2 regions of the Streptomyces sp. NPDC017202 genome follow, and region 1 is predicted to be linked to the other one. Evidence: riboswitches for the same ligand, from Rfam matches in the RefSeq annotation. Region 1 holds a riboswitch; the other holds the start of a gene.
What was found. A riboswitch is a leader RNA that binds a small molecule or an ion and turns the genes downstream of it on or off. The one in region 1 is predicted to bind glycine.
Positions count from the first base shown of each region.

Region 2: linked by a shared signal. The riboswitch ahead of gcvT (glycine cleavage system aminomethyltransferase GcvT) and the one ahead of gcvP (aminomethyl-transferring glycine dehydrogenase) in region 1 are both predicted to bind glycine.

Region 1 covers NZ_JBIRNP010000027.1:63,353-67,316, forward strand. The annotation lists gene gcvP (aminomethyl-transferring glycine dehydrogenase) at 1-1,717, opposite strand, end outside; glycine riboswitch at 1,901-1,996, opposite strand; gene ACH4N1_RS32160 (PRC-barrel domain-containing protein) at 2,114-2,485, shown strand; gene ACH4N1_RS32165 (nucleotidyltransferase domain-containing protein) at 2,407-2,961, opposite strand; gene ACH4N1_RS32170 (DNA polymerase IV) at 2,986-3,964, opposite strand, start outside.
Region 2 covers NZ_JBIRNP010000013.1:35,743-39,706, reverse strand. The annotation lists gene ACH4N1_RS23830 (AAA family ATPase) at 1-633, opposite strand, end outside; glycine riboswitch at 810-909, shown strand; gene gcvT (glycine cleavage system aminomethyltransferase GcvT) at 1,100-2,218, shown strand; gene gcvH (glycine cleavage system protein GcvH) at 2,352-2,729, shown strand; gene glyA (serine hydroxymethyltransferase) at 2,745-3,964, shown strand, end outside.

The sequences.
Region 1 (3,964 bases):
CGGCGTTCGGCTGGAGGGACACCTTGTCGTACCCGGTGACCTCGGCGAGCCGCTCCTCCAGTTCGTGGATGAGCGTGAGGTAGCCCCGCGCCTGCTCGGCGGGCGCGAAGGGGTGCAGCTGCCCGAACTCGGGCCAGGTGACCGGCTCCATCTCGGTGGTCGCGTTCAGCTTCATCGTGCAGGAGCCCAGCGGGATCATGCCCCGGTCGAGCGCGTAGTCGCGGTCGGCCAGCCTGCGCAGGTAGCGCAGCATCGCGGTCTCGGAGCGGTGCTGGTGGAAGACGGGGTGGGTGAGGATCTCGTCGCGGCGCAGCAGCCCGGCGGGGAGGGTGTCCTCCGTGACCGCGTCGAGGGCCTCGATGTCGCCCTCGACCCCGAAGGCCCGCCAGACGGCGCTGATCTGTGCCCGCCCGGTGGTCTCGTCACAGGAGACCGCCACGTGGTCGGCGTCGACGAGGTGCAGGTTGACGCCGTTGTCCCGCGCGGCGGCGACGGCTTCGGCGGCCTTCGCGGGCACCCGCACGGTCAGCGTGTCGAAGTAGGAACCGTGCACGACCTCGACGCCGCCCGCGGTGAGCCCGGCGGCCAGGACCGAGGCGTAGCGGTGGGTGCGCCGCGCGATCGCGCGGAGGCCCTCGGGGCCGTGGTAGACGGCGTACATGCCGGCCATGACGGCGAGCAGCACCTGCGCCGTACAGATGTTGCTGGTCGCCTTCTCCCGCCGGATGTGCTGCTCACGGGTCTGCAGCGCCAGCCGGTACGCCCGGTTGCCGTCCACGTCGACGGACACGCCCACGAGCCGCCCGGGCAGGCTGCGCGCGAACTTCTCGTGGACGGCCATGTAACCGGCGTGCGGCCCGCCGAAGCCCATCGGCACCCCGAACCGCTGCGTCGTCCCGACGGCGATGTCCGCGCCCAGCTCACCGGGCGAGGTCAGCAGCGTCAGCGCGAGCAGATCGGCGGCGACGGTGACGAGCGCCCCCAGCTCGTGCGCCTGGTCGATGACCGGCTTGAGGTCGCGTACGGCGCCGGAGGCCCCCGGGTACTGGATCAGCACACCGTTGATCTCCCGCGCGGCGATGTCGGCCGGAATGCCCTCGCTGAGGTCGGCGACGACGACCTCGACGCCGGTCGGCTCGGCACGCGTCTCGATGACCGCGATGGTCTGCGGCAGCGCGTCCGCGTCGATCAGGAAGAGGCCCTTCTTGTTCTTCCCCATGCGCCGGGACAGCGCCATCGCCTCGGCCGCGGCCGTGCCCTCGTCGAGCAGCGAGGCGCCGGAGGTCGGCAGTCCGGTCAGATCGGCGACCATGGTCTGGAAGTTCAGCAGCGCCTCGAGCCGGCCCTGCGAGATCTCCGGCTGGTACGGCGTGTAGGCCGTGTACCAGGCCGGGTTCTCCATGACGTTGCGCAGGATGACCGGCGGGGTGAAGGTGCCGTAGTAGCCGAGCCCGATCATGGAGTCCATGACCTGGTTGCGGTCGGCCAGCGACCGCAGCTCGGCCAGCACCTCGGCCTCCGTGCGCGCCCCCGGCAGGTCCAGCGTGTCGGCGTTCTTGATCACGTCGGGGACGGCGGCGGCGGTCAGCTCGTCCAGAGAGCCGTAACCGACCTGCGCGAGCATCTTGGCCCGCGCCTCCTGGTCGGGCCCGATGTGGCGCTGCTCGAAGGGGATTCCCTGTTCGAGGTCGGAGAGCGGAATGCGATGGGCGGTCATTGCGGAGGCCTCCTGGTCAGACACGACCTTCGAGGGGCACCACTGGCGGGTACCCGGACGGCCTCCCCCTCTGTCATCTCAACCTGAGAGCTTCACCGGCCGCCCGAGGGCACCCGGCTTTCACCGTCGGTGAGGGCGGAAGCCGTCGACGCCGTCGGCACCCGCCCTGCTTTCCAGAGTGACCTCGTCCGTGCGGTACGTGAGCCTGAGAGATTCCGGGGAGGATTTGCTCCTTCGGCGCCTCCGGTGGTCTCCGGAGGACTCTCCCGCACGGGGTCAGCAGCCATTGCCAGACTACCAGCGAGGTCAACGAGGCCTCCTTTCGAGTGGCCGCGACTCCCGATGTGCTCTTTCGTAGTGCTGAGGGACGAGCTCGCGACGAAGTGGAGGGGCCCCGTGCAGACCGACATCGACCCGCGCAACCTGATCGGCCGCAAGGCGTTCGACCGCAACGGCACCAAGATCGGCACCATCGACGAGATCTATCTCGACGACGCGACCGGCGTGCCGGAGTGGGCGGCCATACGCACCGGCCTGTTCAGCAGGGACGCCTTCGTCCCCCTGGAGCCCAGCGAACTGGTCGAGGGCACCCTGCACGTCCCCTTCGACCGCGCCCTGATCAAGGACGCTCCCGACTTCGGCGTGGGCCGTCACCTCTCCCCCGACCAGGAACTCCAGCTCTATCACCACTACGGACTCGACGTGGCCGCCCCTCCGCCCCTCCCGGACCGTGACTTCGGCAGGCTGGCGGGCTCGGAGGAGACCTGAGCGGGCCGGCCGCACGCCCGGACCAGCGCCCCGAGGAGCCCCTGCGGATCGTGGAGCGGCCGCGCCCCGTCGGTGACGACGCGTCGTGTGCCCGGGTCGACGGGATCGGTACGCGCCCAGTCGGCGGGACCGATGCCGACCTCGACCTCCAGACCGGAGACGGTGGCATACCGCCATTCGGTGACGGGCCCCCAGGCCCGGTTGCGGATCAGCTCTCCCAGGGCCGGCTCGCGCCCCCAGGCGTCCCCGGCGGCGTACCGGCCCGGCTCGGCGGTCAGCACGACGAGATCGACATCCGAGTCCGCTCGCCCGGCGCCCCGCGCCCAGGACCCGACGAGCAGCACGCCGACGACGTCCTCGCGTCCCGCGGCCCATTCGGTGACCCGCCGGACCACCGAACGCACCTCCTCACGCCGCTCCGCCGAGACCCCCGCAGGGCCCGTCCGTCCCTTCTCGTCCGCCGTCTCGTCCGTCACCGCACACCGCCTCACTCGATCCCGTCACCGGGCGTTCCCCGGCCGCGGCCCCCGGCCTGCCGTGTCCACGGCCGGTGCCCCGTCCGGTCTTCGCGGCACCAGCGGCAACGGCTGCGCCGGTTCCAGATCGAGGTCGTCGATCCGGAACGTCCGCACCCGGCCCACCCCCGACCCGGGTGTCTCGAACCGCACGGTCACCCGCCCCAGCCCGCTGCCCTGCACCCACCCGTGACCGAGCTCGGCGTGCCGCACGTCGAGTCCCGGCCGCCAGCGGTGCTCCGCGGGCACCACCTCGGACACGGCGGGCGCCTCCGGTACCTCTTCCTCGGCCCCCTCGGGCCGCACCTCGGCCGCCCGTACCTCAGCCGCCCGCACCTCAGCCGCCCGTACCTCGGCCGCCTGCGCGAACAGGTCCTCCTGCGTGAAGTCGGCCAGCCCGCTGACCCCCACCCCGAGCAGCCGCACACCGCCCGTCGTGTCCACCGCGTCCAGCAGCCGCGCCGCCGCCTCCCGCACGACCGCCGGATCGTCCGTGGGCCCCCGCAGGGTCTCCGACCGGGTGAGCGTGGAGAAGTCGTACCGCCGCACCTTCAGCACGATGGTCCGCCCCGACAGACCGGCCCCCCGCAACCGCCGCACGCACCGGTCGGCGAGCCGCTGCACCTCCAGCTCCACCCGCACCCGGTCGTGGATGTCCACGTCGTAGGTGTCCTCCACCGACACGGACTTGGTCTCGCGCTCGGCCACCACGGGCCGGTCGTCCCGGGCCAGCGCCATGCCGTACAGCGCGTGCCCGTGCGCCTTGCCCAGGAGCCTCACCAGCTCGTCCTCCCCCGCCTCGACCATCTCCCCGACCGTGGTGATCCCGGCCCGCCGCAGATGGTCGCCGGTCGCCGGACCGACCCCCGGCAGCGTCCGCACCGGCATCGGCGCGAGCAGGGACCGCTCGGTGCCCGGTTCGATCAGCACCAGGCCGTCCGGTTTCGCCTGCTCGGAGGCGATC
Region 2 (3,964 bases), on a different contig from region 1:
GACCGTCGAGCCGCAGCCCTCGGGAAGGCGGCCCCGCTCCGCCGCGCGCAGCAGGCGGGCGGCGGCCCGGCGGTGCCGGCGGAAGGCATACCGGGAGACGCCCCGGCCGCGCTCGCGCTGGCCCTCCAGCGCGGTGTCCACGGGGACGTCGAGCAGCACCAGGTGCAGGCTGCCGCCGCGGCGGCGGGCCTCGCGGGCCAGCCAGGCCCGCACCCAGGCCTGCGTGCCGCAGTCGTGGACGACGACGCCCTCGCCGGTGCGCAGGACGCGGCGCAGACCGGCGTAGTGGGCGAGGCGGACGAGGGGGCGGTAGAGGGCGTAGGGCAGGGCGCGCGGCATGCGGGCGTCCCAGCGGTCGCGGGTGTCCTGGGAGTCGACGCGGACGCCCGTGACCGCGCGCTTCATCAGCGTGGACTTGCCGCTGCCGGGCAGTCCCGTGACCACGACCAGGTCGCGGGACGCGAACAGCAGGCCGTGCGGGCTGCGGCCGGCGCGGTCGCGCAGGTCGCGGACGACCGGGGCGGGCGGTGCGTCGGCCGCCTCCCGGGCGGAGGTCTGCGGCTGCGCGGGCAGTGCGAGCGCCGGGCCGGTCGCGAGCGCCGGGCCCGTCCCGAGTGCCGTGGTCCTGTTCACCGTGTGCGTCCTCCCCTGGGGTCAGACAAGTCTTCTCCCCGTCGAGCGTAAAGAGAAGGTAATCCGGTTCGTCTCGCGTTTTCATGCGCTTACCGCCACAGGCCGGTTACAGATGCGGCCTGCCGCGATCGGGCGGGGCGTGCGATGATGGCCGCGCCAACTGCATACCGGCCGTTTGAATCCGCGCGGGAGAGTCCCCACCGGCAGCATCGCTGGGGCGCCGAAGGAGCAAGTCCCTCCCTTGAATCTCTCAGGCACCGTTACCGCGCGGGCGAGGCACATCTGAAAAGCGGGTCGCCCTCCGGTGGCCCCACCCAAGGTGCAAGCCGTGGTCGACCCGTGCGCGGGCGGTCATGGCGAACCTCTCAGGTTCCGATGACAGATGGGGAGGAAAGCCCTCGCTTCCCCCACGCCCGGCTCCGCCCGGGTGGGAGGGACCCCCGTCGCCCTGGGAGACGAACGTCCGATGAGCAGTACCCCGCTCCGCCACACCGCCCTCGACGCCCTGCACCGTTCGCTGGGCGCGACCATGACCGACTTCGCCGGCTGGGACATGCCCCTGCGCTACGGCTCCGAGCGCGACGAGCACAACGCCGTACGGACCCGGGCCGGCCTCTTCGACCTCTCGCACATGGGCGAGATCACCGTCACCGGCCCGCAGGCGGGCGCCCTGCTGAACTTCGCGCTGGTCGGCAACATCGCGGCCGTGGGCGTGGGCCGGGCCCGCTACACCATGATCTGCGACGCCGACGGCGGCATCCTCGACGACCTCATCGTGTACCGGCTCGCCGACACCGAGTTCATGGTCGTCGCCAACGCCTCCAACGCCCAGGTCGTCCTGGACGCGCTGACCGCGCGCGCCGGCGGCTTCGACGCCGAGGTGCGCGACGACCGCGACGCCTACGCGCTGCTCGCCGTCCAGGGCCCGGAGTCCCCCGGCATCCTGAAGTCGCTCACCGACGCCGACCTCGACGGCCTGAAGTACTACGCGGGCCTGCCCGGCACCGTCGCCGGCGTCCCCGCGCTCATCGCCCGCACCGGCTACACCGGCGAGGACGGCTTCGAGCTGTTCGTGAAGCCGGAGCACGCCGTCGAGCTGTGGCAGGCCCTGACGAAGGCCGGCGAGGGCGTCGGCCTGATCCCCTGCGGCCTGTCCTGCCGGGACACGCTCCGCCTGGAGGCGGGCATGCCGCTGTACGGCCACGAGCTGTCGACCGCGCTGACCCCCTTCGACGCCGGGCTCGGCCGGGTCGTGAAGTTCGACAAGGACGGCGACTTCGTGGGCCGCGAGGCGCTCGCCGCGGCCGCCGAGCGCGCCGCGACGAACCCGCCCCGGGTCCTCGTCGGCCTGGTCGCCGAGGGCCGCCGCGTCCCGCGCGCCGGGTACGCCGTGGTCGCGGGCGGCGAGGTGGTCGGCGAGGTCACCTCCGGCGCCCCCTCCCCCACGCTGGGCAAGCCGATCGCGATGGCCTACGTCGACGCCGCGCACGCGGCACCGGGCACGCCGGGTGTCGGCGTGGACATCCGGGGCAGCCACGAACCGTACGAGGTCGTGGCGCTGCCGTTCTACAAGCGCCGGAAGTAGAGACTGGCGCACGGCCGACAGACCGGGCCCCGGCCGGCCCCGCGCGTGACCCTGCGCACATCCGCGCTGCTCACGTGCGTCTCCAGCAGTCCCCCTTCATCAGCACTCCCCCGCGTACAGGAGAATTCAGGCCATGAGCAACCCCCAGCAGCTGCGCTACAGCAAGGAGCACGAGTGGCTGTCGGGCGCCGAGGACGGCGTCTCGACGGTCGGCATCACGGAGCACGCGGCCAACGCGCTCGGCGACGTGGTCTTCGTCCAGCTCCCCGAGGTCGGTGCCACGGTGACCGCGGGCGAGTCCTGCGGCGAGCTGGAGTCGACCAAGTCGGTCAGTGAGCTGTACGCGCCGGTCACCGGCGAGATCGCCGAGGTCAACCAGGACGTCGTGGACGACCCGTCGCTGGTGAACTCCGCCCCCTTCGAGGGCGGCTGGCTGTTCAAGGTACGCGTCACGGACGAGCCGGCCGACCTGCTCTCCGCCGACGAGTACACCGCCTTCATCGCCGGCTGAGAGGTCGAAAGACGCATGTCTGTCCTGAACACGCCCCTGCACGAGCTCGACCCGGAGATCGCCGCGGCGGTCGACGGCGAGCTGCGCCGCCAGCAGTCCACGCTCGAGATGATCGCCTCGGAGAACTTCGCTCCGCTCGCCGTCATGGAGGCGCAGGGCTCGGTCCTGACCAACAAGTACGCCGAGGGCTACCCCGGCCGCCGCTACTACGGCGGCTGCGAGCACGTCGACGTCGCCGAGCAGATCGCGATCGACCGGGTCAAGGAGCTGTTCGGCGCCGAGTACGCCAACGTCCAGCCGCACTCGGGCGCCTCCGCCAACCAGGCCGCCCTGTTCGCGCTGGCCCAGCCCGGCGACACCATCCTGGGCCTGGACCTGGCGCACGGCGGTCACCTGACCCACGGGATGCGGCTGAACTTCTCCGGCAAGCAGTTCGACGTGGTCGCCTACCACGTGGACGAGGCCGGCCTGGTCGACATGGCCGAGGTCGAGCGGCTCGCCAAGGAGCACCGCCCGAAGGTGATCATCGCGGGCTGGTCGGCGTACCCGCGGCAGCTGGACTTCGCCGAGTTCCGCCGGATCGCCGACGAGGTCGAGGCGTACCTGTGGGTGGACATGGCGCACTTCGCCGGTCTGGTCGCGGCGGGCCTGCACCCGAACCCGGTGCCGTACGCGGACGTGGTCACCTCCACGACCCACAAGACGCTGGGCGGCCCGCGCGGCGGCATCATCCTCGCCAAGCAGGCCTTCGCGAAGAAGCTGAACTCGTCCGTGTTCCCGGGCTTCCAGGGCGGTCCCCTGGAGCACGTCATCGCGGCGAAGGCGGTGTCCTTCAAGGTCGCGGCCTCGGACGACTTCAAGGAGCGCCAGCGCCGTACGGTCGACGGCGCGCGGATCCTCGCCGAGCGGCTGACCGCGCCGGACGCCCGGAAGGCCGGGATCAACGTCCTGTCCGGCGGCACCGACGTGCACCTGATCCTGGTCGACCTGCGCGAGTCCGAGCTGGACGGGCAGCAGGCCGAGGACCGTCTCCACGAGGTCGGCATCACGGTCAACCGCAACGCGGTCCCGAACGACCCGCGGCCCCCGATGGTCACCTCGGGCCTGCGCATCGGCACGCCCGCCCTCGCCACCCGCGGCTTCACCGCCGAGGACTTCGCCGAGGTCGCGGACGTGATCGCGGAGGCGCTCAAGCCGGCCCACGACGCGAAGGCCCTGAAGGCCCGGGTCGTGGC